DNA from 4 places in the Bacteroides salyersiae genome. Region 3 is predicted to be linked to each of the others. Evidence: riboswitches for the same ligand, from Rfam matches in the RefSeq annotation. Region 3 holds a riboswitch; each other region holds the start of a gene.

Region 1 (7,665 bases), 660 kb from region 3:
ACCGTTCCTTTAAAGCCGCGAGTGATACCACCCTCTACTCCGCCTTCGTCGTAGAACATCAGAGATTGAGAACCAACCTTGATTGTTCCGTTCTCTCCGGATTTCATGACATAGATACTCTTTGTCACACGTTCCCCCGCAGGGTCACCGGATACCGGCTCTTTTACATCACCACTTACTTTCACAGATGTCAAAGCAGCATCGATGGATTGCTCGGCAGCAACATTCTCCTTCATATCATAAGCAATCCAATAATAAGAAGCTCCTTCAAGAAGTTCCAACGGATTGGTCAATGTCAGTTTCAAGGCAGCAGATGAAGCATCCGGAAGAGCTTCCGCTATGGGTGAAGCAAGGTTCAATACGCTATCCTTGCCCGATGTATATACGTACGCCTTGCTTACTTTATCTTGGGCGCCTTTCATATTCAAGGTGATTTCTTCCAGTGAAAGAGGAGTCTTATCTCCGGCTGTCAGTATCTTAAAGCCGATAACCTCTTGATTGGCCGCTGCCGGAGAGGTAGGAATAACCTGGGTGCTTGCCTGAAAAGCATTCACCGAACTAAATTCCATCGGTACGGAAAGATATTCACGCACCTCGGCTTGCCAGCCTTTTGCCGTATAAGAAGCAGAAGTGGTCTTCGCATCAAATACAACGGTCAATGCTCCGTCTGCCGATTCCGAACGAAGAATACGTTCGGGACCTTTATCCTTGTCATCTGCCGTAGTCAATGACCAAAGCAGCTTACCTCCGGTTCCTTTTCCGCTATAAACTTCAAATTTAGCTCTTGGATAATAAGAAGAAGCAGTAGAATGATAATACAGATGAAAATCGCTGAATTCCAACTCTGCAATCATTCCTTTCGTCCCGGGAATAAAAGTCACGATCTGATCGCCCTCAACAGGATTATATCCATCATAGTATGAAGACGGATTCTTGGTACTGGCAAAGTCCCACGTTCCGAAAATGGTCTTTTCAAATGTACCGACCACTGAAAGATATTCATTCTTCACCGTTCGGAAACCTTCCGGATTACCGTTCGCTACTGCATGAGACTGTCCGGAAAGAGTGATCCCGGTACAGCCGCCATCAATCACTTCACCGCTCTGTGTGTCTGCTTTCAAATCGTATGCCAACCAAAAATAATTATCCCCTTCGACCAAGCTCTGCGAACAACTGCTCAATTCGAAAGCCGCATTCCCTGTTAAATCAACCTCACCCACTTTCACTGTATTGGCAAAGACATTGCTTTTTCCGGTATAATAAACCGTAGCTTTTGACAAATGAGATAAAACCGTAGTTCCTTCGGCAGTAAACTTAAATGCTTGCGCAACAAGAGGAATAGTATTTTCCGTCTTAATATTGACAGAAAGAATCGGTTGCGAAACATCACCGGCCACGACAGTACCTTCGGTATATTGAGCAGGAACAATTTCTTTCACCTCCATTTGCACGGGAGTATACTCGGACACAACGGCTTCAAAACCATCTTTTAAGTTATAATCGGTTATCTGTATGGTTTTTAAATAGACAGTCAGTGACCCGTCTTCCGCCATTGACTTCACAACCGCCGGTACTCCATTGCGCATGATTGTATTTAAATCAGCTTCACTGACAGTTTTTCCATCGTAAATCTTCATCACATCATCATTGGTAGAAGTGCTATATATATTTTCATATAAGCTTACTTTGGAAAAGTCTATCTGAATTTTATTTCCCGGAGTAGTCGGAACAAATGTTACTGTCCCTTCAAACTTTGAAGAGATTTTCCCATCTTTTCCACCATCATCATAAAAAAAGAGATTATCGCTCCCCACCTGATAAGTGGCGGGAGTAGCAGACATCAGAACCGTATGCGGAATAGTCAAAGTAACGGGGGTAGCCGCTATAAAGCCCTCTACTCCGGTGGTATGGGCAGTCGTTGTTACCTTCGAAACAACAGCTTGCACCTTTGCTCCGAACACTGCATCCGCCTTGACATCACCTGCAATGGAAAACCAGTTCCGACCGGAAGACAGCGCTTTAGCTAATGTCAAGGTATAAGTACCGTCATTCTCGGTAAAAGTTGTTTCCAAAGGTGTCTCTCCGTCAAAATTCAGTTCAGCACCGGCATACAGTTTCAACTGTCCGGGTTCTACAACTTCATTTATAGGAAGCGTAAACGAAACACTCGTCAGATTCTCCGGTTTCATGATTCCTTCGGTATCTACATAAAAGCTGACTAAATTTACCGCTTTTTTAGCTACAGGCTCGGTTTCCACTTGCTCGTAAGAAGAACCGGAACCTATAACCGTCATATCTTCCACCTTTACACAACTCACTTTAGCTACCCAACCGGAGCAATTGGTTGCATTCACGAAATGAAACCCGACAGAGAGTGCTCCACTGGGATCGGTAGAAAAATAAGTTTTATTGGTATAAGTCCCGCTAAGCGTTTCCAACAGTTCACCTTCCGGCAATTTAGATGTATTTGAAACTCCATAGGTCGTTGTAGGAAATTTATAGTCCGCACCCGGTTCCAAAATTCCGTTATAAATATTCAAGTAAGCCGGATTAGTGGTCCATGAAGTCTCATACTTTAATACCTCTACCGACTCAAAAGTTATTTGAATTACTTTCCCTTCTTCCGCCGGTTTAAAAACAACGGCCGACAAGGAATTGTAGCTACTGCTACCCTTTATCATATCTTCTCCCCAATGATCATAAAACGTAATCTCATCGGAAACGATCACCGCCCCGTCTTCGGGCATTCCGAATTGGGGCATAAGCACAACATTCGGGTTATCAGAACCTTGTCCCCATGAATACATGGGGATGGCACTGAGCACCAATCCGAGTGTCATCAAAAATAAATGCGTAATTCTTTTCATAAGCATTTTAATTAAACAATTATTTGAACTAAAACTAAATATTCAAACTCTTGAATAACTTTTGCCAAACGAAAAAAACAGAGATTGCCCTAAGAAATGCAGGCATTGAAATAGGTCCTAAAACGTCTCTTTTAGTCTATTACTCTCCGCTTTAACTCCCGAAAGCATCAGATATTATAAAAATTGGCAGGTCTTCTGACTTGTCTCTCCCTCCGGATGCCTTCCCATAAAGCAGGGCGCTTTACAGTGACATTCTTATCCGGGTTCTACGAGAATTACAGCAGCGGGTACTGTTACCGATTCGCACGGTATTCCCTTTTTATGCATCACAACTCGATGCAAACCAATTTTTTGCAAAGGTAAACTTTATTTTTGAAGTAATCTCAGAGCCTGTTTAAATTTTCCTTTTAAATGTTTTTATCAGTTTATCTTGAGCAAAATTAAAACGAAATGGGGATGTGTCAAAACTCCCCTTTTCGTTCTCATTTAAAACCGGTTCTTATTTCAGTTCGTCTTCGGTAAGTTCCCGAATCACCTTGCAAGGATTGCCCACAGCTATCACATTGGCAGGAATATCCTTTGTCACTACACTCCCACCACCTATGATGCTATTATCTCCGATTGAAACTCCCGGCAGTATCACTACATTCCCTCCAATCCAGACGTTATGTCCTACCGTTACCGGATAAGCGTATTCCCAACCGACTATACGCTGTGCCACATTTACAGCATGCCCGGCCGTATAAATACTCACATTCGGCGCCAATAATACATTGTCTCCGAATGTCACCAAAGCCTCATCCAATATAGTACATCCCATATTGGCATAAAAATTCTCACCAACACGGATGTTATAGCCATAATCGCAACGGAACGGCTGTTCGATAAGTAGCTGCTTGCCGGTAGCACCTAAAAAATGTTTCAATATTTCAGTACGCTTTTCCATTTCCGACGGATGCAGATTGTTATATTCAAACAATATCTCTTTCGCGCGGGCACGTTCCGTCACCAATTCATTACAAAAAGCCAGGTAAGGTTCACCCGCCAACATCTTCTCTTTGTCTGTTTTCATATCTTTATATATCCTAAGTTACGGGAAATCCGACTCATAAGGACAACAAATATAGATGAATTAATGAAAAGTGGATAAGATTTCTTATAGGAAACCTGATTTTTTACTATAAATAAGCCTTTTGGGAAAAATCGTCAACTATTCCGGTAAAATTGCTATTCTCCTGTCTTAGAAACAACTCTATCTTTGCAATAGTAAAAAACAATAAAGAATGAACTATATGAAATCAATTAAAATCTTAACTGTGACATTTTCGCTTATGTTGACTTTTATAACATCAGCCTGTGCAGGCAATAAAGATAGCAAAAGTATTAACTCTCAAAAAGAAAAGAATGATATGGAAGTAATAGCATTGACCAAAGCAGATTTTCTAAAAAAAGTATATAACTACGAAGCTAATCCCAATGAGTGGAAGTTTGAAGGCAGTCGTCCTGCAATCATTGATTTTTACGCCACTTGGTGTGGTCCCTGTAAAGCGATGGCACCGATACTGGACAGTATAAGCAAAGACTATGCCGGGAGAATCGATGTCTACAAAATAGATGTGGATAAAGAGTCTGAACTTGCGGGAGCATTTGGCATTCAAAGCATTCCCACTCTATTGATGATTCCGGCAAAGGGAGAACCTAAAATTTTACAGGGAGCCATGCCGAAAGATCAACTTACTAAAATAGTAAACGAGTTTCTATTAGAAAAGAAATAAAGGTAGAAGGACGTATCCAAGAGATTTTATAGATACTTCCGGGACATAGAAGTATTTGTTAAAATTGACTCGTTATTTCAGACGCAACTTTCACTGTTACACAGATGTATTGGTTTATCACGAAATAATAAACCGGGTGTAACCAGTGAAAGTTGCGTCTGATTTATATTCTATTTTTATTTATATATACAAAATACATCTTTATTTTGTAATATAAATGCCAATATATGTAATGCATCATTACATATATAGATATCAAAATAACTTCCCATCTTGTTCGGGATATAATGCCTTGTAATATTTGATACGTTCTCCCCAGGGACGGAACTCAAAAGGAAATACATGCTGTTGCTCCGCCCAGCGATTCCACTTCTTCTCCAGACTTTTCACCTTCTCAGGATATTGTGCAGACAGATCTTTCTCCTCAAAAGGGTCTTCTGAAAGGTTTATCAACTCCCAAGAGGATTTTCCATTGGCACGTACCAACTTCCATCCGTCCGAAATAACGGCACAAGACGTCTGATGCTCGAAAAACAAATCACGTGAACACAATTTTTTATTCTGTATGGCAGGTAAAAGACTGGTTCCCGACAATTTCACTTTCTCTCCCTGAAAAGAAGAAGGGTATCGGACCGATGCCATATCCAGACAGGTAGGAAACAGATCGATAATATGACCGGGTTCCCGGCAAATCGTGCCTTTCTCTTTAATTCCTCTTTTAACAGAATCACCACACTTTATGATCAGAGGTGAACTTGTCCCACCCTGAAAACACCACTGCTTATAGCTACGGTAAGGAGTATTACTCAAATCCGCCATCAACTGTCCCAGATATCCCCCTTCGCTGGTTGCCCCGTTATCGCTCATAAACAGAAAAACGGTATTCTCATAAATGCCCTTCTCCTTGACTGCTTCGATAAGTCGTCCTATACCATCGTCCATGATCTCGATCATGGCGGCATAAGTAGCCATGTCGTTTATCCATTGTTCTTGCTGCCGGGGAGTAAGATCCGTCCACGACGGGCGTTGATCATTGAACTCCCGCTGATAAACCGGCAGTTCCATCGATTTTTTTACCAGCCCACAGGCTTTCTGGCGTTCGAAACGTTGACGACGCAGTATATCATATCCCGCCTTATAACGTTCACGGCAAGCATCCACCCTCTGTTTCGGAGCGTGTAAAGGCAGATGCGGTGCATAATGCGCCACATACAGAAACATAGGAACATCAGCAGGATGTTCCCTCACAAAACTCACGGCGGAATCGGATATGGCCGTGGTATAGTAATAATCATCAGGGAACTCAGTAATCCTTGTCAGACCGGAATATACCGGTTTAGGAACATAATAACTTCCACCGCCACTAAGGCAGCCGTAGTATTTTTGAAATCCGCGTTGCACGGGATAACTTCCGTTGGGTTCATCAAAAGCGCCGTCTACGGTCACATGCCACTTACCGCTCATATATGTAGCATAACCATTGTCGCGAAGCACTTCGGCGATAGTAGGGATATTGGCCGCTATCTGTCCCCGATACCCGGGACGATGTTCATCGACAGCCGTCATCCACCCCATACCGGCTTCGTGCTGGTAATGGCCGGTAAGCAAGGCCGCCCGGCTGGGACAACTACGTCCCGTATTCTTAAACTGGCTGAAACGTATCCCTTCTTCTGCCAAAAAATCAATATTCGGAGTACGCACTTCACCCCCATAACATCCCAAATCGGAAAATCCCATGTCATCACACAATATCAGAATAATGTTCGGATGGTTCTCTTTAGAAGCATTGCCGGCAACGGCACTGTTCCCTATGGAAGATAATATTAGGGAACTTATCAACAGTCTATTCATTCGTTTGGATTTAAAAGTTACTCACGGACAAATATACCGCTAATCAGTGAATGGCAATGTTCACTTTTGATTATTTATTGTCTAATATTATCTAAACTGCAACAAAAAAGAAAGAAACCAAATAAGTTCTTCTGAATTATTCTTAACTTTGCCACGTATCTGAAAAACGGATACATCGTTTTCGTAGAACGATGGAGAAATCTTATTATTATCTGCCATCAAAATCTGGTAAATTTTAGCATATGCAGATAATAAGTGAGACTCTCCACGTCCAAGAAGTGTATGACTTTGTTATATACCATCTTGGCGTGGGGCTATTACTTATTATTTATATGCGGGCTTACCAGAGCCATGATGGGATAATATAGTATATAGCTCCCACGCCTTTTCATCATGCATGGGAGCATAAATAAATTAAAAGCACACAAATAATTATGAATGAATTAACTTGTCCCTGTTTCATGAAAACAGATCTTGAACTCGCGGTTGACAAATTATCCTTTCTTGAAGAAAACTATTCCTGCATGAATTCTCCCGAATATCTTAAGACTCTTCCCAAACATGAACTGTTATGTTGCTTGTGCCTGATCGATGTAGTTATACTTTCTATCAAGCAGAAACGTTATACATGTACAATCACAGAGCTGATTCGGTTATATGAATGCAGAGAAAATATTATTTTGGTAATTTTCGTAAAATATAAATTCCATCCACGCCTGTAATATCTTCAGATAAACAGACATATCACGGGAAGTGAACAGAATACCTCTTATAGATTTACTTCTAAAAGAAGCTATCTGTTTCGCGGAAATAGAAGGTTAAGGGATACAAGGTACGGATACAAGGCTCTTAACAATAGCAGGCAAACTATCCAAAACCATCACAGGATTATCCGTAGAAACAAGATTCACACCCAACGTTACCATCTCCCGCAAATCTTCAGGTGTATTGATGCCCTGTACATTCACAGTCATCCCCAATTCCTGCGCTTCCCTGATCCATTGAGGGTGGTCACGATATTCTTTCCGATGATAATGAATTCCCCGTATCCCCATTTCATAGACCTCAGCCGGTGCCATTCCCCCTTTGAGACAGGCCACTACCGCCTCCGGATCAATCCGAACGAGCTCTTTGCATATATCCAAATTAAACGTGATATACTGCACCTTATT
Region 2 (7,665 bases), 260 kb from region 3:
GCCCCAAAACTTCTTCCCTTCTCTCGATAAACCCTATTACCGTGCAGATATTTTCTACCCCGATGGTTACAACATCAACGAAGTGGCCAAAGAGATGAAAACCGTTGAAGCACATCTACTGGCACAACCGGAAGTAGACAAGGTATCCATTACCTTCGGAAGCACTCCGTTGCGTTACTATCTGGCCTCCACCTCTGTTGGTCCGAAGCCCAATTTCTGCAACATACTGGTAGAACTTAAGGATAGTAAATACACCAAAGCGCAAGAAGAAAACTTCGATGCATACATGAAAGCGAACTATCCGAATGCCATTACGCGTACCAGTCTTTTCAAATTATCGCCCGCCGTAGATGCCGCTATCGAAATCGGTTTTATCGGCAACAATGTCGATACGCTGGTAATGCTCACCAGCAAAGCTCTGGAAATAATGCACCGCAATCCCGATCTGATCAACATACGCAATTCTTGGGGAAACAAGATTCCGGTATGGAAACCGATATACAGCCCGGAACGCGCACAACCATTGGGAGTATCCCGTCAAGGAATGGCACAAAGCATCCAGATCGGCACCAATGGCATGACTTTGGGTGAATATCGCAAAGGCGACCAGGTATTACCTATCCTGCTGAAAGGAAATACAGTAATCGACTCGTTCAAAATAAACGACCTGCGCACACTACCCGTATTCGGAACCGGCACGGAAACCACCAGTCTGGAGCAAGTAGTATCGGATTTTGATTTTCAATACCGCTTCTCGAATGTGAAGGACTATAACCGTCAGATGGTAATGATGGCCCAATGCGATCCTCGACGCGGAATAAACGCCATTGCTGCCTTCAACCAAGTATGGTCGCAGGTGCAAAAAGAGATACAAGTGCCCGAAGGCTACACCATGAAATATTTCGGAGAACAGGAAAGCCAAGTAGAATCCAACGAAGCATTAGCCAAAAACATGCCGTTGACATTCTTCCTGATGTTCACCGTATTGCTGTTATTGTTCAAGACCTACCGCAAGCCGATCGTCATTTTATTAATGCTGCCGCTTATCTTCATCGGTATCGTGCTTGGATTATTACTGCTCGGCAAGTCCTTCGACTTCTTCGCCATTCTCGGTTTACTGGGATTGATCGGCATGAACATTAAAAATGCCATCGTGCTGGTCGATCAGATCGATATTGAAACAAAATCCGGAAAAGCACCGTTGGATGCGGTAGTCAGTGCTACCGTCAGCCGTATCGTCCCGGTAGCAATGGCATCGGGAACCACTATTCTGGGTATGTTGCCATTACTGTTCGATGCCATGTTCGGCGGCATGGCAGCTACTATTATGGGCGGCCTGCTCGTAGCCTCGGCTTTGACATTATTTGTACTTCCGGTAGCCTATTGCGCTATTCACAGAATAAAAGGAGACCTTCCTGCACAAAACGGAATGACAGACAATGAGAATAAATAATAAAATAGAAATGATAAATAGACATTAAGATGATGAGAATTCAGATATTAATACTTGCACTGCTGTGCTACGGAATAGATGCCACAGCACAGCAGGCACATCTCAGTCGTGAAGCCTATCGCGACCGGGTGGAAAACTATAGCCAGATACTAAAGCAACAACAGTTGAAAAGCGTGGCAAGCATGGAAGGACGCAAAATTGCTTTTACCGGATTCCTGCCACAAGTGGATATTACAGGCGAAGGCACCTTGAATCTGAAAGAAATGGATGCATGGGACGGTCCGGCAGGACAATACCGTAACCATACTTATCAGGGGGTATTTGTTGTAGCACAGCCATTGTATACCGGTGGCGCCTTACGGGCCCAAAACAAAATAGCGCAAGCGGATGAAAAATTAGACAGGCTGAATGCTGAACTCACTTTGGATCAGATACACTATCAGAGCGATGCCGTATATTGGAACGCTGCTGCCAGTCGCGCCATGCTGGAAGCCGCCGCCCGGTATGAAGAAATAGTAAAACAACAGTTCGACATCATACAAGACCGTTTCAATGACGGCATGATCAGCCGTACAGACCTGTTAATGATCTCTACCCGTAAAAAGGAAGCCGAGCTACAATACATCAAAGCGCGTCAGAATTATACGTTAGCATTGCAGAAACTGAACATATTAATGGGCGAAGATCCGAATGCACCGGTAGACAGCCTGTGTGCCATCGGAGTGATCTGCGAACCGGTAACGCTTATGAACCTGGATGACGTATTACAACGCCGCGCCGACTACGCAAGTACGGAAGTCAACATACAGAAAAGTGAAGCACAACGAAAAGCCGCCCTCAGCCAGTACAATCCTCAAATAAACATGTTCCTCACCGGCGGTTGGGCTACGGCATCGCCCAATATGGGCTACGATGTCTCTTTCACCCCCATTCTCGGCATGAACGTAAATATTCCCATCTTCCGTTGGGGAGCACGCTTCAAGGCCAACCGCCAACAAAAAGCTTATATAGGCATACAAAAGTTACAGCAGAGCTACGTGACAGATAATATCAACGAAGAACTTTCTGCCACCCTCACCAAATTGACGGAAACGGAACATCAAGTAACCACTGCACAAGAAACCATGGAACTGGCAGAGGAGAACCTCGACCTGGCTACTTTTTCTTATAATGAAGGAAAAGCAAGCATGGTAGATGTGCTTTCGGCGCAACTTTCGTGGACGCAAGCCCATTCTAACCTTATCAATGCACATCTTGCAGCCAAAATGGCAGTAGCCGAATACCGAAAAGTAATCAGTGAATAAAAAGGTATACAGTGCCAATCAGTTTCAAATAGCTTGAAACGATCCGTTCCAACATAATAAAACCATTCGTTTCAATTAGATGGAACCATGAGTTTCAATTAGATGGAACGATTCGTTCCAATAAGTTGAAACAGAATAAGGTATTCTGTACTTTCATGTTTGATAGTTACTCTGTTTTCAAATCAACAGAATAACTACCAAACATTACTGTCGCATACATCTATTAAAAAAATATCTGTTTTTTTCTCTCTATTACTTAATAAATTTCTAACTTTGCCGCGCATTGGTTCATTTTTCCCAAGCATTCAGAAAAATGATTAAAAGGGAATCAGGTGAGAATCCTGAACAGTCCCGTTGCTGTATGTTTCATAAAAGCGTGATGAACACTACCTCATGCCACTGAGAGGCTTCTAAGCCGATTGGGAAGGCGTTTATTCACGGAAACGAGTCAGAAGACCTGCCATGCAACATGTTCAATAGCTTTCGAGGACGAGCTATGAATCCACTGATTTGTACACAAAAAGTTGTGTACAGAAAAGGTTATTCATACATATTGGTACTCTTTGAAGCTATTTGATGGAAAAGTAACTATCAAATAGAAATATTAATGGGAAAAACTATGTTCCAACGTTTCCTATGTGTAGTAGGAATGTGTAGTTTGCTTTTGCCTGTGGAGGCACAAAGCAGTAAAAACTTACGAGGTATAAATAAAGCAACAAATAATCGGAATATTGTTTTTAGATTATAACCTATGTGATAAATTCTTACGCCTGTAAATCTTGAACAAAAGAAACATTTTTATTTTAATATTAAACTATGATAAAATGAGAAAAATTTACTCTTTAATTCTTTTACTGTTTGTCACATGGCAGGTTTCTGCCCAAGTTTCAGTACAGGGTCAACCTCACCCTGTCGCAAAACAGTTAGTACCAATGAAAGCTATTGCAGAAGGTACTTTTACAATGGAAATGATTGAAAATTGGACTGGCGAAGGTGAAAATAAAGCCGCATTAGCTATCCAATGGAATGCAGAAGGAGAAACTAATGCTTTAGTATGGGGATATCGTTGGGATGGTGAAGCTACAGGAGAGAAAATGATCAGAGATATTGCAGCTGCTGATCCACGTTTTTTCTGTATGACAGAAACCGGAACAGCATATGGTTCCACAATTGCAGGTCTCGGATATGATGTTAACAAAAGTGGCGACTTTGCCGTTCAAAAAGATGGAAAAATTTACTATCCGGACGAAGAGGGCGTAATATTCACCGGAGGTTATGGATATGACGGTTTCACTTGCCTTGACCCAGAAGATTATTGGCAATCAGGCTGGTATCAAGGATATTGGTCTTATTGGCTAAAAAGTTCAGATGAAAGTGCCTGGGGCTACAGTGGTGTAGGCGCCACAGGCAGAAAATTAACAGACGGTTGTTGGGATGGATGGAATTTTGCTGTTAACATGAGTTCTCAACCATGGAAAGAAATGGCCCCTGCTGCTAAAAACGGCCCCACAGCACCATCAATAAAAATTCAACCTGAAAGTATTGTTGTTTCACCTGGTGAATCAGCAACCTTTGCTCCCGAATTTAAAGGAGATACTCTTGTTTATCAATGGTATAAAAATGAAATAGCAATACCTGATGCAAAAACTCCTCATTACACAATTCCGTCAGTTACAGTTGAAGATGCAGGTTCTTACTATTGCATTGTTAAGAATATCCTTGATGAAATCTCCACTGATACCGTAACTTTGACTGTAGGAAATAAAAACATAACTGCTATTCCTGGAAGCGAACCTAATACCGCAATAGTCACCTATGATGATTCATATATAACCTATTCCGGATTACTGACAATTCCTTCTACGATCAAACTTAATGGTAGTGATTACTCCATCATAGGCATTGATAATATGGCTTTTAAAGGATGCAACAAATTAACTTCTATAATCCTTCCGGACAATCTGACTACTTTAGGAGAAAAAGCTTTCAGCGGTTGCACAGCATTATCATCAATTATATTGCCTAACGAAGTAGAACAAATCGGAGATGAAACCTTTAGTGGATGTTCTGCCCTTACATCCATTACTGTAAATGATAAATTAAAAAGTATCGGACGAGCAGCTTTTGAAAATTGTATAGCATTAACAGACATCATTCTCCCTGACAATGTAGAAACCATCGGTTCTTCAACATTTAAGAATTGCGAAAAACTATCTTCTGTTATTTTAGGAAACTCAATAACAGAGTTAGGCGATTCTACTTTCCTTGGATGTAGTACACTAAAAAATATCATATTGCCATCCTCACTTCAAAAGATAGGGGTTCGTTCATTCAACGGATGTTCATCATTAATCAATGTAGAATTAGGTCATATCAACTCTATCGGAGACGTAGCATTCAACGGCTGTACAGCATTAACATCGATAACTTTCCCTAATAATCTTACTTCTATCGGAAACTATGCATTCTCAGGTTGTACTGAGCTTTCTTCCATTACTTTTGAGGAAGAAAAATTAAACCAATCCACATTGGAATTATCATCAATGACTATTGGGAACTATGCATTTGAAGGATGTACCAAAATAAATACACTGACAATACCTGATAAAGTAACTACTCTCGGTAACTATGCGTTCAACAAATGCGAAGCTCTAACATCCGTTTCATTCGGAAACGGACTTGTGTCCATCGGAAATTACGCTTTTGGAGATTGCAAAAAACTAACGACTGTAACATTCGGTACATCTCTTGAAACAATCGGTGAACGGGCATTCTCAAATACACAATTACCCTCGCTCACCCTACCCTCTACAACCAAAATTATTGGCGATTGGGCTTTCTATGGTTGTCCGTTAAATAGTATCGAATTTAATAACGGTCTACAAACAATCGGTAGCCGGGCATTTTATGGAGTTTCGGTAGAAAGTCTGAATATTCCTAATAGTGTTACCAGTTTAGGAAGTTATGCATTCAGCAACTGCAAAAATTTAAGTTCAGTAGTTCTCGGTACTGGTATTACTAAAATTGAAGATTATACTTTCAATTCATGTTCATCGCTAAGTAATATCGAATGTCCTTCAGTAACAGAAATAGGAGCAAGCGCTTTCGCTTCATGTTCTATATTGAAAGACATCCCCTTAAACGAAAACATTACAACATTGGGAAACGGAGCATTCAAAAGCTGCAAAGCTATTACATCAGTAACAGTACCCAATAGTGTAACCGATATGGGCACCAGCATTTTCGACGGCTGCACGGAACTTTTATCCGCAACACTTGGTACCGGAGTTTTCAGTGTTCCTAATTATACTTTCAATAATTGCTCCAAATTAGCAACAATTGTGTTATCTGAGAACATTACATCAATTGGACAATATGCATTCCAAAATTGTACATCTTTAGCTGCACTTCCTTTAACCGCTAATATCACTCAAATTAATAATTATGCATTTAAAGGGTGTACCAAACTAACATCAATAGAAGTACCTGACCAAATTACATCATTAGGAACCTATGTATTCCAAAACTGTACCGGAATAACTCATGCAAAGATAGGTTCAGGAATAACTACATTATCCAACTATACATTTTATGGATGCTCTAATCTGGAAAAAGTCGAGCTTTCAGAAAAAATCACGAGTATAGGTAGTTATGCATTCTATAATTGTCAAGGACTAAAGATACTCCCCATCACAAATGCAATTACTACTATTGGTGCAAATGCATTTTATGGCTGTAAGGGATTAACATCTGCTGTTCTTTCCGACAACATTACATCTTTAGGAGGTTCCGCTTTCTATAATTGTTCCTCTCTGGAAGAAGTAACTTTAGGAAGCGGTATCACTAAACTTGAAAGCAGTTTATTCCGTAACAATTCTCAATTGAAGAAAGTAGTAGCAAATGGTATAATTACATCCCTTGCAACCTATACATTCAATGGTTGTTCCGCCTTAGAATGCATCTATATCAAATCTGAATCTGTGCCGACAGCGAGTAGTAACACATTTACCAATGTACCGGAAACCTGTATAATTTTTGTTCCAGAAACATCTGTCAATGCTTATAAAGAAGCTAACTATTGGAAGAACTTTATCATCTCCCCATGGCTCTCCAGCCTTGAAATAGTATCAACTACACCGTCTATGGACTTCGGGAATGGAGAAGAAGCAAATATTGACAAGGACACAAAAACTTTCACTATTACATTCAACCGTAATATCGTAGAGAAAGACAACATCTCTGCCACATTAAAGTTTGAAGACGAATTGGTGAATGATCAGGTACTGACTGTATCATATGCAGATAATGTTCTGACTCTGAACAGAGAAGGAGAAAGATTGCCTGCCGGTAAATACACACTGGTATTAACGACTTCCGAATCTGTATTGAATATTACATTCAATGTAGAACCATGGTTACCTGAACTGGAAATAGTATCAACCACACCGTCTATGGACTTCGGGAATGGAGAAGAAGCAAATATTGACAAGGATACAAAAACTTTCACTATTACATTCAACCGTAATATCGTAGAGGAAGACAATATCTCTGCTACATTAAAGCTTGAGGACGAAGTGGTGAATGATCAGGTACTGACTGCATCATATGCAGATAATGTTCTGACTCTGAACAGAGAAGGAGAAAGATTGCCTGCCGGTAAATACACACTGGTATTAACGACTTCCGAATCTGTATTGAATATTACATTCAATGTAGAACCATGGTTACCTGAACTGGAAATAGTATCAACTACACCGTCTATGGACTTCGGGAATGGAGAAGAAGCAAATATTGACAAGGATACAAAAACTTTCACTATTACATTCAACCGTAATATCGTAGAGGAAGACAACATCTCTGCTACATTAAAGTTTGAGGACGAAGTGGTGAATGACCAGGTACTGACTG
Region 3 (7,665 bases):
TATCCGATTTCTACTTCAATATAAATGATTGGAGTGCCCAACAATCCATTCCTACTCTCTATACGGAGTATGATATCACCGTTCCGGAATATTTTAAATTCAATCTGGATGTACGCGGCACGGAAAGACTGGAAACAACAGACGATTCGGAAGCGGTCAATCTCAGCATAGGCAACCAACTACTGCAATGCAACGGCCGTCATCTCAACTTCAAAGGCAGACAACTTCCTGCCTTACACGATGATGATTATATCTGGTGTGTAAATGACTATAGTACACAAGTCAATTTCGAATTGGGAGGCTTGGACTTTCCCGGTGCCCTCTACAAATCATTCACCCAATCTTGGGAAAACATAGATAAAATGCTGCTGGAAGACAGCGAGTTCGGCGGACAGTTGAAAATACGCAATCCTTATCGGGAAGAAATGGCTGCTTTGAACTTAGACCAACTGAAAAGCATCGAAGAAAAAATAAGTGCCATCTATACTTTTTTAAAAGGAAAAATCACCTGGAACGAAGAATACTCACTTTATGGAGGTAAAAGCAAAAAAGTGATCAAAGACGGCATGGGAAACAATGCGGAAATCAATTTCATACTAATGAGCATGCTCCGGGATGCCGACATTCCCTCTTTCCCTGTAGTCATGAGCCGCCGCAATATAGGAATACTCCCTTACTCCCATCCATCCGTACAAAAACTAAATACTTTTATAGTAGGCGTAGCAAACACCGACAGTACGCTTGTTTATCTGGACGGTTCCGTAAGAGACGGTTACATCAATATACTTCCTCCCGTGTTAATGGTAAACCGGGCACGCGTGATCATGCCCGGAAAAGGCGGATTATGGGTTGATTTAAGCAAGACCTGCAAAAGCCAGTTACGCTCTATCGTAAATGCTACCATCAGCCCGGATGGAAAAATATGCGGCAATCGCAATACCAGTTATACAGGCCAGTATGCCTCATCATTCAGAAGAAAATACCGGACCGCCAAAGACAGTACGGAATTTGTCAACGAACTTGCTACCCAAGAAGACATAAAAGTCAACGTATTCAATGCACAAGGAGTAGACCGGTTCTCACCGCAAGTGAAAGAAACGGTTATTTTTGAAAAGCAGGCAACTACCAATGACAATTTCATCTATCTCAACCCGCTTATATTCTTACATACGGAAAAGAATCCTTTCACACAGGCAGAGCGGAAACTACCTGTAGAGTATCCTTTCACCGACCAGGTCGTATTATCCGTTAACTTGACATTGCCGGAAGGATACACAGTAGACGAATTACCGAAACCGCTACTGGCAAGAACAGAAGACAAGCAGGGTATGTGCCGTTATGTTCTGGAACAGAAAGAGAATAAGCTGACCATCAACTACACATTCTCGTCCAGCAAATTATTATATCTCCCTGAAGAATATCCCGGACTGCAAAACTTCTGGAAAGTAATAGCCGAGAAGAACAATGAAACTGTAGTACTTAAGAAATTGTAATTCTATTATGATAAAAAACAGGTTATACAACAGTATTCTGACGCTTCTGCTATTCCCTTTCGTTGTACAGGCACAGGCAGACACCGATCGGAATGCTTACTCCATCGTACAGGATGCCACGACAGAAATTATTTGTGAATCAACTTCCAGTGCCTTGCGTAAAGAGAGTTACACCATCACGATTCTAAATGAAAAAGGACGGGATACAGCACACTTTTTTTGTGTATGCGACAAGTTCACCTCTCTCCGGAAATTCTCCGGAGAAATAACAGATGCCAATGGTAAAGTTATCCGTAAAATAAAAAAGTCGGACCTGCAAATGTCAGAATACTCTTCAGGACTAACCAGTGATGACTACACCTATTACTATGAATGCAATCTTCCCCGCTACCCCCTGACCATAAAATACGAATGGGAGGTGAAGTACAAAGACGGATTAATCTGCTATCCGACATTCAGACCTCAAAAAGCCTACAACCAGTCGGTAGTAAATGCTACATATCGTCTCTATACCCCTGCCGGCAATCCGGCCCGCTACCGGATGGTAAACATGAAAACCGAGGTAAAACAGGAGGTAACATCTAAAGGAGATATCCTGACCGAAGTATCCTCAGGACCGATGACAGCCATCGAATACGAGCCGTTCGGCTTATCTTTCGCCGAACGGCTTCCCCGTATCCATTTCTCACCCAAACTTTTCACTTTCGACGGAACACAGGGCGACATGAGTTCCTGGCAATCTTACGGTATCTGGCAGAATAGCCTGCTTACAGGACGCGACCAATTGGCAGAGCCCATAAAACTGAAATTACGGGAACTGACAGCCGGTTGCAATACTCCACGTGAAAAAGTGCAGGCAGTCTATAATTACTTGGCCGAAACCACTCGTTATGTAAGCATTCAATTAGGAATCGGCGGCCTGCAACCTATCGCCGCTTCCGATGTCTGCCGGGCAGGATTCGGTGACTGTAAAGGATTATCCAATTACACCCACGCCATGTTGAAGGAACTGGGTATCCCGTCTGTTTATACTGTAATCAGTACTGACAACGAACGGCTACTGCCTGATTTTTCCAGTGTCGATCAAATGAATCATGCCATCCTGCAGGTTCCGCTCCCGGAAGATACGCTTTGGTTGGAATGCACCAATCCGCAGCTACCATTCGGATATGTACATAGCGGTATTGCCGGACATGATGCTCTATTGATTACAAAAGAAGGAGGGATTATGTGCCGCCTGCCCTCCTATCCCGATTCGTTAAATACGCAAACAACTAACGCTTCTGTCACTCTCACTCCTACCGGAGGAGCAAAGATAAAAGCCAGCGGAATCTCTCGTTTGTTTCAATATGAAAGTATGGCAGGTATCACCAGGCTCGAGCCGTCACACCGGAAAGATTATTTACGTTCCGGCATCAATCTGATACAGGCTAATATAAACAATATACAAATCAACGAAGCCAAAGAAGTCATTCCCATGATCGATATCCAATATACGATCGAAACGGAACAATACGGAAATAAAACAGGAAATCGATTGTTTATCCCGGCCAACATCTTCCGTAAAGGATTTACAACGCCCGATCTTAAACAACGTGTACAGGATATCCATATAAATTACGGCTATTTGGATACAGACAGTATTTGCCTGCAAATACCGGAAGGATATACTATCGAATCTCTCCCCAAGACTTGCCAAGTAACAAGCAGCTTCGGAAGTTTTAGTTCTTCCTTAATGATAAAGGACAAAGAAATATGTATCATACATCGCTTATTGATGCACCGGGGAATTTATCCTAAAGAGATTTATAAAGATTTTCTTGAATTCCGTAAACAGATAGCGGCACAATACAGCAGCAAAATTATTCTAAAGAAAGAATAAGAGCCTGTTGTTTTGGAAAAATGGAGTACCTTTACAACCGAAACCAATAAAGATACGACATTGAACAATCATCGATATACACATGGTGAAGAGCTCGCCAACACACTGAGTCATGGAGCCGGTATTCTGTTAGGAATCATAGCAGGATACTTCTTATTGATAAAAGCAGCCGCAGGCAACGATCCCCACTGGGCCGTTGCCTGCGTTTCTGTCTATTTGGCGGGAATGTTATCCTCTTATATCAGTTCTACCTGGTATCATGCTTCCGCTCCGGGAACGACGAAAGAATTATTACGGAAATTTGATCACGGAGCCATCTATCTGCACATTGCAGGTACCTATACCCCTTTCACCTTGCTGGTGATGCGCAATGCCGGCGGATGGGGCTGGGGCATCTTTGCATTTGTCTGGTTATCCGCCCTTATCGGTTTTATCCTTAGTTTCAAAAAACTAAAAGAACACAGTAATCTGGAAACATGCTGCTATGTCGGAATGGGCGCCTCCATCCTGATAGCATTAAAACCGCTAATGGGCTGTCTTTCAGAAATAGGGGCATCCTCCGCCTTCTGGTGGCTCATCGGTGGAGGAGTATCTTATATCATCGGAGCCATATTCTATTCATTGCGCAAACCCTACATGCATTCAGTATTCCATCTCTTCTGCCTGGGTGGCAGTATAGGTCACATTGTTGCAATTTGGTTGATCTTATAAAACTGAGAACCTGTTTAAGTTTTCCTCTTAAAAGTTTTCCAAAACGGAAAACTTTCTGTATCAAGAAGAAAGAAAAGTTTCCCGAATTTTAATGTTAAAAGCTAACCAACCTACAAGTAATTCTACTATCTTTGTCCCCGTTCCGGAGCTAAAAAGAGGTTTAGTCAAAAGGGAACGCTGTGCAAATCGGCGACAGTACCCGCTGCTGTAATTCTCTGAGAATCCGCACACTATGCCACTGCGAGTTTCATCGTGGGAAGGCGTTGCGAAGGAGAGATAAGTCAGAAGACCGGCCGGACAGATTTACCATTTCACGATTGACGATCGATCATCAGAGTTACGCTAATCGTAAATAGTAAATTATCTAATTGTTTAATTTATAAATTACTTTCGGGAGTTAAAGTTATGAACTACGCTGAAATTTGTATCATCAAACGTGATGGTAAAAGAGAAGATTTCTCTATTAGTAAGATCAAGAACGCTATAAGCAAAGCGTTCAGTGCCTCCGGTATCACTGACGAGCAACAGCTCGTAGCGGATATTACCATGAATGTCATCAGCCGCTTTTCCAATCCTACCATCACTGTAGAAGAAATTCAAGACTTGGTGGAAAAAGAATTAATGAAAGTACGGCCCGAAGTTGCAAAAAAGTACATCATCTATCGCGAATGGCGTAATACGGAACGCGATAAAAAAACACAGATGAAGCATGTCATGGACGGAATTGTCGCTATCGACAAGAATGACGTGAACTTGAGCAATGCCAATATGAGCAGCCATACTCCGGCAGGTCAAATGATGACTTTCGCTTCAGAAGTGACCAAAGATTACACGTATAAATACTTACTGCCCAAGCGATTTGCAGAAGCACATCAATTGGGGGATATCCATATACATGATCTGGACTACTACCCTACAAAGACCACTACTTGTATCCAGTATGACATGGACGATCTTTTCGAACGTGGATTCCGTACCAAAAACGGCAGCATACGTACCCCGCAAAGCATCCAAAGTTATGCCACATTGGCAACTATCATCTTCCAAACCAATCAGAACGAACAACATGGCGGACAAGCCATCCCGGCATTCGACTTTTTCATGGCAAAGGGAGTAAATAAATCATTCCGCAAACACCTGAGTTCTTTTATCAGCTTCTATATCGCGATGGAAACCAATACCGCAGTGGAAGAAAAAGCAATCCGCGCCTTGATCGAAGAACATCTGCCCTCTATCAAGACCAACGAACTGGAACGTGAAACACTGCGCATGGCACTCACCGCCCTTCAAATCAATATAGACAAGGAACATCTGGCACGCGTCATTGAAAAAGCTTATCAGCAAACCCGGAAAGATACCCATCAGGCTATGGAAGGTTTTATCCATAATCTGAATACAATGCACTCGCGCGGAGGCAATCAGGTGGTATTCAGCTCCATCAATTACGGAACGGATACTTCCGCCGAAGGACGCATGGTGATTGAAGAACTGTTAAAAGCTACTATCGAAGGGTTAGGCACCCGTGGAGAAGTTCCGGTATTTCCTATTCAGATATTCAAAGTGAAAGACGGAGTATCCTATTCGGAAGAAGATTATCAGAAAGCAATGACGGATTTTGAAGCGGCCGAAGAAGGACGCATGACTTTCAGCGCTCCTAATTTCGACCTGTTCTTAAAAGCTTGCCGGACTACCGCAAAAGCACTGTTCCCCAACTTCATGTTTTTAGACGCCCCGTTCAATCAAAACGAAAAATGGAATATCAACGATCCGAAACGATATCGTTACGAATTAGCAACGATGGGCTGCCGTACCCGTGTATTTGAAAATGTGGCCGGAGAAAAGTCTTCATTAGGACGCGGCAATCTTTCATTCACTACTTTAAACATGCCCCGTCTCGCTATTGAAGCCCGTATCAAGGCAGAAAGCATCATCGAAGACAAGCGCAACCAAGATGCCATAGAGTTGAAAGCTAAAGAAATATTTATAGAGTCGGTACATGAAACAGCCACCTTGGTAGCTGATCAGCTTTATGCCCGCTATCAATACCAGCGTACGGCATTAGCACGTCAATTCCCATTCATGATGGGTAATGATGTATGGAAAGGAGGAGGTGCATTAAACCCGAACGAAGAAGTAGGAGATATTTTACGTAGTGGTACGTTAGGTATCGGTTTTATTGGCGGACACAATGCAATGGTAGCACTCTACGGTCAGGGTCACGGTCATAATGATAAAGCATGGAACACCCTGTACGAAGCCATCATGGAAATGAATAAGGTAGTGGACGAATATAAAGCGAAGTACAACCTGAACTATTCTGTACTGGCAACTCCCGCCGAAGGACTATCCGGTCGCTTCACCCGCATGGACCGTCGTAAATACGGAAAAATCGAAGGAGTAACCGACAATGACTACTATGTGAATTCTTTCCACGTGGACGTAAAAGAACCTATCAGCATTGTAGAGAAAATCAAACGTGAAGCTCCTTTCCATGCCATCACACGCGGAGGGCATATCACATATGTAGAATTGGACGGTGAAGCGCAAAAGAATGTAAGGGCCATTGCCAAGATCGTAAAAGTAATGCATGACGAAGGCATCGGCTACGGTTCCATCAACCATCCGGTAGACACTTGTCACAATTGCGGCTACAAAGGGGTAATTTACGATAAATGTCCGGTATGCCAAAGTGAGAATATCCTGCGCATGCGCCGCATCACCGGATATCTGACCGGAGATTTAAGCTCTTGGAATTCCGCTAAAAGGGCAGAGGAAAGAGACAGAGTAAAACATTTATAAAGCTTTCAGCTTTATAAGTTGAAAGTTGAGAGTTGAAAGTTGAAAGTTACTATGCAGTGTGGCAGCGCAGCTAACTTTCAACTTTCAACTCTCAACTTTCAACTATAAAAAGCTTTCAACTAAAATAAGGCCTCATGACAACTTTCAACTCTCAACTTTCAACTTTCAACTTATTATACACCTATCCCGAAACAATAGTTGATGGTGAAGGCATCCGATATTCCATTTATTTAGCCGGATGCAGTCATCACTGCCCCGGATGCCACAATCCGGAAAGTTGGAATCCGTGCGCGGGAGAGGAACTGACGGAAGAACGCATCATGGAAATTATCCGTGAGATAAATGCAAATCCATTATTGGATGGAGTTACTTTCTCCGGAGGTGACCCTTTTTATAATCCCGAAGCATTTTTTCTTTTGGTAAAGAGAATTAAAGAAGAGACTCATCAAAATATCTGGTGCTATACGGGATATACCTACGAAGAAGTACAGGCACATCCCAGATTAGCAGCCGCACTGCCTTATATTGATGTTCTTGTAGAAGGACGATTTATACAAGCGCTCTATTCCCCTCATCTGGAATTCAGAGGAAGCAGTAATCAAAGAATTATCCGGCTGCATCGCTAAAAAAATTCATTTTTCAAGAGGTGTAAAAACAGAGATATCCATCCTCCTGTCTTTTTCTATTTACAAAATAAAACAACAATTTATTCTTACCGACTCAGGCCCATTGTAAAACATTAAAAACGAAGGACTAATTTCTCTACGAAGAACGGCCTGT
Region 4 (7,665 bases), 620 kb from region 3:
AGCATTTTCAGAAATTGATGCACACAAGCATGTGGGAGTATATGCAGCACTATTATAGTTTACTGTATAACCTTCCGGTAGATCGATTATCTCAAATGTCAGATCTTTGATGTTAATTTTTACCAGTTGGTTCTCGTTAGCTGCCCAAAGAGAGCCGTCTTTCGCTTTGGCAAAACCAGTGTTGGCGGTTCCTAAATCTTTTATATAGGAGAAGTCATTTGATTTATATGCTTTAACAGTATTGTCTACGATGACAAATAAATAATCTCCGGATACGTATATGTCTCTACAAAAGCCGTCTATTATTTTATCTGCTTTTGTGCCTTCGGCCGGCAACGGATTGATTGCTGTTTTATATGCTCCACGGCCAGTTGCTATAAGACCGGTAGTGTTGTTGATCACTGCAAAGTTGTACGCTTGATTATCATCAATAACAGCTTTGGTTATAGAAGATGTTTTCTTGAAAGTGGCAGCATCGGCTTCTACCAAACACGGGTTATCTTTGGATACGATGTAAACCTTTCCATTATAGAATACAGCAGTTGTCGAGGTTACTCCCAATTTTTCACCGGGATTATTTTCCTGATAGATGTTATTATGCCAGATTCCATCATTATCATAAAAGCAGATAGAACCGTTACCCTGTCCTTCGTTGACTACATAAAAGCTATGGTCTTGAACCATATTTCCACTGTCCTCATCATCTTCACAAGATGCAAATACCATTGGTAATGCCAATAGCATTACCATACATAGTCTGCTGAAAAAAGAATTTAATTTTCTCATGTTGTTTTTTAAATGTAATTATTGATAATAAAATATTTCTATTTATTGTAATGCAGGTCTTCCACTGCCTGTATCTCTGTTGATATTTCTCCTGTCCATCCGCAGTCTTGGTTGACAGCCGTGTATATCTTTACAAAATCAATTCCGTCAAGATGTACCGGATTACCGTTTTTGTCTACTGCCCAATCGATTTTGAATTTAGAATATTCCGTATCATTCGGGTGATTGTCGGCATATCCCCAAGCATAGCAATAGCCTACCCAATGTTCCGGCATGTCAGGACGTGGCTCGTTTACTGCATTGTCGGCTAAGCGGTTTCCGGAGAAGGTGATCCGGTCTTCTTCTATCCATTGCGGATAATAGGAGTCTTGGGTATTAAAGTCATTTCTTTTTATCTCTCCTTGACCACCTTGGTTATCCGTCCATTGTACATTGTCTCCGGGCAGTTCAGGACGGTAATAGGTGATTTCATAATTCCGGATGGTGGAGGGGGAGTTGTATTCGCTTCCTGCCAGTTCATACCACTCGTCATCGGGAAGTCCGTTTCCATTGGTGTCTTTGGAAACCAGTACGATGCCCGGTTCTGCGCTTCCGCCGGGTTTGTCTTCATTGGTGCCATATATGTCATAGGCGGCATTCCCGTATATCTTGAAATCATATTCGCCCGATACATTAGGTACAGTATGGTCGAAACCTACTGTGATGTATCCCCCGAAAGCACCTAATGAAAGTAAGCATACATTCCGGTCTGATAACAGTTCCGTAGCATATTCCAATACTTGCTGATAGGTAAACCCCTCCTTATAAGCGGTGGCGGTGGTATTCATGAACTGTGTCGGGGCAGGGCGATACTCCAATACTTTGTTGGCGAAGGCGGCTGCCTGCGGGGTATCCGGATCGTCGTTGCCACTTTGCGTATCTTTGTCGGAGAAAACCACTGTATTGGGATTTTGTCCGATATTAGTGAGACGGTATATTAATTTTCCTTGTGGATTGAAACAGAGTACATCACCTCTTACCAAATAGTTATAGGCGTCTGTAATGTATATATTTCCACTATACGGATTGACATAGATGCCATAAGGGGTGTTGATCTCGGTCTCGTCTGTAATGAAATCCTCGCGCAGGGTAGTTCCCGTTTGCAGGTTGAATACCTTTATCTGCGAATCCTGTGTGGTGTAGTTGAAATTATATAAGTAAGCAAGTTGGTCGTTGATGGCAAAATTCATTACCTTTTCGTCATAAATCTGTTTCACTTCATCCGTGCGGGTGTCTATCTGAACAAAGTTATAATCGCCCGCACTGATGTCTTTACCGCGTGTTGCCACATAGACGTGGCCGTAATTGTCCGCCCTGATCCGCCCCGGATTGTAACCTACCTGTATTTTCTTTATTTCTTTGAACGGTTCTGTGCTGACTACGGACACGGTGTTGTCCACGCCAATTCCGTCCCAATCCAACCCTCCGGAATTGGATACATAGAGTTTATCTCCCTGCACGCAAATTCCGTCCGGATTCCGTCCTACTGTGGCATACTCTTCGATTTCCAATGAGGTGGTATCTATGCGGGCCACAGTGCCGTCGAACGAGCAGACATATGCTTTGTCTTTATGAAAAGCGATGTAACGCGGTTGACGCGAACTACCGTTCTCATTCAGTACCGGTATCCGTTTCAGAGAGAGTCCTGATGCCCGGTCTATTACCTCGATCTGGCTCGAAACATTCACTACGATATAGAGCTTACTGCCGTAAATAGCCATATCATTGGCGGTATCGCCCAATCCTCGATGGTTTTTACTGCGGAAATAATCAGTGTCCGTCTGTCCGTTTTTGAGTGAATGAAACATGAGCGTACTGTTGTTCAGGTTAAACAGTCCTTCACTCAATACATAAATACCGGCGGTTCCGGTTTCTGTGTTGCTCCCTTCGTTGTCTTCGGGGCTATCTTTATCTGTAATATCATCACAGGCATGAATTAGCAAGCCGAATACGAATAATATGAGATATTTATATTTCATCATAAGATATATGTATTTTAATAAGTAATTTTCAATGTTGCACGTACCGAACGTCCCGGCATAGGGAAGCTCTTTATGATTTCGTAATTCTTGTTCAGCAGGTTGAGTACCTCGATGCTGAGTGATGTATTTATATCGCGTATTTTTAAATTGCGGCTGGCCGAAAGACTGTGGTCACTATAGCCATCCAGACGGTTCTGGCTTATGTTTTCTCCTTGTGTGTAGCGTTTGCCCGAGAAGAGGAAAGCGTAGGACAGGTTGATCCAGGGTGTTTCGATGCCTGCCTGCCCCGAACCGGATACACGCGGAGTATAGGCGATCTGGTGTTTATAAGTCTTTTTATAAGTATTGTCTGTTGCACTGGTGACATCCAGTGCACGTTGGTAAGTATAGTTTCCGGAAAGGTTGATTTGTAATTTCTCCATTGGATGCAAGGATATGCTTCCGGTGACATCCAAACCTTTTATATCTACTTTTCCCAGATTGGTCATGGTCCATACAAAAATGTTCTTGTTGGGAATAGCGACTATTTTATCCGTCACTTTATTGTAATAGGCATCTATCGTGGCCGATACATAGGGCAGAAATGTGCAGACAGATTTACTGTACGTAATGCCTACATTATACTGCCGGGTGCTTTCCGGACGCAAATCTCTCGTTCCTACCCGGCTGTAATACAGATCGTTGAAATTGGGTAACCGGAAAATGTCTTTATAGAAGAAGCGGATACGGAACTCTTCACTCCTGAACGGTTTGAAAGAAGCGCTGACGTAAGGGGTCAGTCTGCGGTGATTATCCGCTTTGGTGCCTTGCTGCACCTTTTCATTGGTGACCGTGGCCAATGCCGAAGCGGAGAGCGTAAGCCATTCGTTCACGTACTTTCCGGCGAGTGCGGTCAGCCATGAATATCGTGTAGGATAAGCAAAATCGGTTAAGTTGGCATTCAGCGTATTGATGCTACCGTCTGTGGAAAGAGAAAAAGACAGATTATCCAATACCCGGTAGAGTGCCGAAGCAGACAGATAGTATTCTTGTTGGTAATAACTGTTATCTTCTTTACCGGCTGAACTGGCATAATCAGGGTTCAGGTAACGCTGATAACTCCAATTCCATTTGGCCGATGCTTGGAATGCCCATTTCCGGTTGAATTCTTTTTTATATTGGCTTTGTACGAACGTGTTTTTATCCCACAAGTGTTGGTTGGCAAAGTCGTAATAGAAGGTAGTGGCATTGGGCAACCCGCGAGACGATTGGTAGTAGTATGCTTTCAGCCTCCATTGTTCGTTGTCGGAGAGGTTACCGAACAGGCCGGCTTCGGCACGCAGGCTTTCCACTTGCGTGTTTTTTCTTTTCTCGCGTGAGGTTAAATCATCCTTATCGCCATAATAGAGGGTATAAGGGTAGTGGCCGTCTGCCGACATCCATTCGGCATTGGCAGATAGTGCCCATTTCCGGGCTAATTTCTGCTCTATCAGTACGGACGGATTCACCAATCCCCAAGAACCGGTTTTGAACGAACCGATGATATGGGTGTTTTTATTATTCTTGAATTGCGGGGTCAGTGTCTGGATATTCAGTAGACCTGCGGAAGCGAAAAAGCGTGCCGGTTGGAATATGTTATCACTCTGCCCGTTGTTGAGCGAAAGGCGGTCTACATTATCCAAGGAGAAGCGTCCGATGTCGATTTGTCCTGTCTGGCAGTCGGTTATGGCAATGCCGTCATATCCTATGGCCGTATGTTGTGCTCCCAAGCTGCGGATGGATACGGTTTTCAATCCGCCAATGCCTCCATAGTCTTTTACAGTTACTCCTGCAAAGTGTTTTACAGCATCGGAAACCTGTAATACATGCAAGTTATTTAATTCTTCTTTGGAAAATATCTGGGTGGGTGCCGTTGCGCGTACTTCCCGTGTCTGATATCGGTCGGAAACCACTACTTCGGGAATAGAATAAACATGTGTCGTATCTACCTTCTGCTGTTGGGCGGAAAGTAATGCAACAGGGCAAAGGCAGTAAACTACTGCACTGAAAAATTTGTATTCAAAGATCCGGTTCAATCTGTTCATCTAATCAGTTTTGATTAAAATGTCCGGGCGAAATCACTTCGACCGGACACATCAATAAACTTGGCAGAGTTTATTTGTAAATTATACTTTCTCTGAATCAGAGTGATGAATGAAATGATGGATAGAATTTATCCGGTTCATTAGACTCAACGCTTTTTCCACGAAAGCAATGAAAAGATTGCATGGCAGGTCTTCTGACTTGTTCCTGTGGCGGACGCCTTCCCGGGATTTCCCAGTGGCTAAAGGTAGTTGTCCGTAACGTTTTTATGGAACTTACAGCAGCGGGACTGTTCAGGATTTGCACCTGATTCCCTTTTTAATCACATCTTCCGAAGGAAGACTATGAACCAATGCGTGGCAAAGATAGAAAGAATATTCAGAATGGCAAAGGAATGGTACGGACTTATTATTGTGCCGATACATCATTTATCTATCCATAATCTATTTAGCTATAATATACTTTGCCGGACTGTATGGAGTATACTTTATTTCATCAGATATTGGGTTATTGCTTGCACGGTGGCATCTTTCAATAGCACTTTCTTATTTGCATCCAGCAGATAAAGGGTGGGTACTGCTTTCAGGTCATATAGATTTTGGGTTTTGATGGTAAGTGATTTGTCATATCCGTTGATCCACTCTTGGGGAAACTCATCACGGTGTCGTCTCCATTCGTCCAGTTCTTCGTCCGGATAGAGGGCAATTACTGCCAGCTGTTTCTTTTGGATCAACTCATTGATAATAGGAGAGTCTTTTAGTGCTTCTATGTTTTCCGTACAGGCATGGCAGCCCGGGTTATTGATAAACAATACGGTGTATTGGGATTTTATTTTATAGAGTGTGCTTTGCGCACCCGATTCTAATGTATAGGTAAAATCGATCGCTTTTGTATCGACCCGGTTTTTGTATGCCATCTCTATGCGTGCTTGAGGACGGATTTTTTCTGTTTCTGTCAGAACAGATGAAGAGATCATTGCTTCCAGCACCGGAATATAAAATTCTTCATTTCTTAAAGGGGAATTCGGGTCATAAAGGTATTTGTCGGCCAGTCCGGTGATATAATCGAAAACTTTTTTCTCGGTTTCTGTTCGGGCGATTGTTTTCTTTATCGCCTCCTGCGCCGTACTCAAAGGAACGTGATTCAGTAAATCGCAGTAATCGGCCCAGGCCTGTTCCGTAATATCAGGATGATGGATATAGTTTGTATCGGCAAAGTTTACATTGTCCCAATAATGCTTCACCAGAAAATCCGCCCGTAGTTCGGGAGTGTTCAGCATGGCCGGTATAGCCGGTAAATAAAAGGCAGTGAGGGTATCTTGTGGTATATAGGATACTTGACTTGAAGATTTTCCGTTTTTACAGGAAAAGAGACAGAATACGAGAGCTATCGGAAGATGTTTTATATAATTCATTTCTCTTGTTTTAATCGTTCTACAAAATTATGCGATTATTCCGTCGAAACAACAAGAATCCGTTTTATTTTTCCTTTTTATTGTGACGATAGCTTAAATCTCTTCTTATTTATATTGCTCCATATAATTGGTGTAAATATTTGTGCTGTAAAGTAAGATTTGAAAATACAGTGATACGATTTGTTTTGAAATGAAAATGTATAACAACTTGTTTTGTTTGTAATGCTTTGTTTATCAGAGTGCTATATAATATTGTTTTTGCCCGTAGAGAAACAAGTCTTTTCTCTACGAGTTTCATCTCGTTTCTCTACGGGAAACGGGTCGTTTTTCGTAGAGAAACGAACAAGATGGTTAGGTAATATGACAAGAGGTGCTTTATTGAATCTTGGCTGTCATTGTTAGGTGTAAATTTAATTCTGGAAGAAGAACTTCCTTGTTGCCGGATGCTTTTTATCTTTCCTTTGCTAACGTGAATACGAATTCCAGTCCTCCGCCTTGATTGTTTTTGGCAGAGATGCTACCGCCATGTATGATTACCGCATTTTTCACAATGGCCAGCCCTAACCCGGTACCGCCCAATTTACGTGAACGGCCTTTATCTACCCGGTAGAATCGTTCGAACAGGCGGTTCAAATGTTCCGGAGATACTCCTATGCCGGTATCGGCAAAACTGAAATAATAGAAATTCTCGTCTTCGCGGAAACAGTTGATATTGATTTGGATATTGGTACCGGCATAGGCAATGGCATTATCCATCAAGTTTCGGAAAATGGAATACAATAGCGAATAGTTACCCCGTATCTGAATATCTTTTTTCAAAGAGTTGACCACTGTGATCTGCTTTTCTTCGAGTTCCAGAGAAACTTCATTGACGATATTGGTGACCAGTACGCTGATATCCACCTTTTCCATATCTATCATGTTGGCTGCTTCGTCCATGCGGGTCAGCACCGAGATGTCGCGTAACAGGCGGCTCAGACGATTGCTTTGTGCATAGCAGCGTTCCAAGAATACGTTTATTTTATCATGTGGGATGTGATCGTTGTTGACGATGGTTTCCAGATATCCCTGAATACTGCTTACGGGAGTTTTCAATTCGTGTGCGATATTTTGGGTTAGCTGGCGTTTCAAGCGTATCTGTTCTTCCTCCATCGTCACGTCATTGATGCTTATTTCGAAGCTCATATCCTGAAAGATGATACATTCTACAATAAATGTTTTCCCGTTTTTATTGATAGTGATAGACATTCGTTTTTCTTCTTTACCGGAAGGCCGTTTAGGGGCTTTGTTGATAAAGTCGGTGATCTCTTTCAATTCATTGATTGTAAACACCTCTTCGGCTGTCTCTAAGTTGGAGTCAGAGATGAGATTGCTATATTGGGT

What was found. A riboswitch is a leader RNA that binds a small molecule or an ion and turns the genes downstream of it on or off. The one in region 3 is predicted to bind cobalamin.
Region 1: linked by a shared signal. The riboswitch ahead of RB604_RS18020 (DUF4465 domain-containing protein) and the one ahead of RB604_RS20520 (anaerobic ribonucleoside triphosphate reductase) in region 3 are both predicted to bind cobalamin.
Region 2: linked by a shared signal. The riboswitch ahead of RB604_RS19640 (leucine-rich repeat protein) and the one ahead of RB604_RS20520 (anaerobic ribonucleoside triphosphate reductase) in region 3 are both predicted to bind cobalamin.
Region 4: linked by a shared signal. The riboswitch ahead of RB604_RS18175 (TonB-dependent receptor plug domain-containing protein) and the one ahead of RB604_RS20520 (anaerobic ribonucleoside triphosphate reductase) in region 3 are both predicted to bind cobalamin.

Annotation. Positions count from the first base shown of each region.
Region 1 is NZ_CP133452.1:4,704,826-4,712,490, forward strand. It holds gene RB604_RS18020 (DUF4465 domain-containing protein) at 1-2,867, opposite strand, end outside; cobalamin riboswitch at 3,036-3,230, opposite strand; gene RB604_RS18025 (sugar O-acetyltransferase) at 3,367-3,939, opposite strand; gene trxA (thioredoxin) at 4,160-4,642, shown strand; gene RB604_RS18035 (arylsulfatase) at 4,898-6,493, opposite strand; gene RB604_RS18040 (glycerophosphodiester phosphodiesterase family protein) at 7,312-7,665, opposite strand, start outside.
Region 2 is NZ_CP133452.1:5,102,892-5,110,556, forward strand. It holds gene RB604_RS19630 (efflux RND transporter permease subunit) at 1-1,453, shown strand, start outside; gene RB604_RS19635 (TolC family protein) at 1,483-2,757, shown strand; cobalamin riboswitch at 3,024-3,236, shown strand; gene RB604_RS19640 (leucine-rich repeat protein) at 3,690-7,665, shown strand, end outside.
Region 3 is NZ_CP133452.1:5,364,989-5,372,653, forward strand. It holds gene RB604_RS20505 (DUF3858 domain-containing protein) at 1-1,493, shown strand, start outside; gene RB604_RS20510 (DUF3858 domain-containing protein) at 1,501-3,375, shown strand; gene trhA (PAQR family membrane homeostasis protein TrhA) at 3,436-4,086, shown strand; cobalamin riboswitch at 4,213-4,398, shown strand; gene RB604_RS20520 (anaerobic ribonucleoside triphosphate reductase) at 4,492-6,885, shown strand; gene nrdG (anaerobic ribonucleoside-triphosphate reductase activating protein) at 7,020-7,511, shown strand.
Region 4 is NZ_CP133452.1:4,749,534-4,757,198, reverse strand. It holds gene RB604_RS18185 (DUF5074 domain-containing protein) at 1-786, opposite strand, end outside; gene RB604_RS18180 (YncE family protein) at 825-2,804, opposite strand; gene RB604_RS18175 (TonB-dependent receptor plug domain-containing protein) at 2,822-4,870, opposite strand; cobalamin riboswitch at 5,038-5,237, opposite strand; gene RB604_RS18170 (DUF5106 domain-containing protein) at 5,356-6,282, opposite strand; gene phoR (two-component system sensor histidine kinase PhoR) at 6,733-7,665, opposite strand, start outside.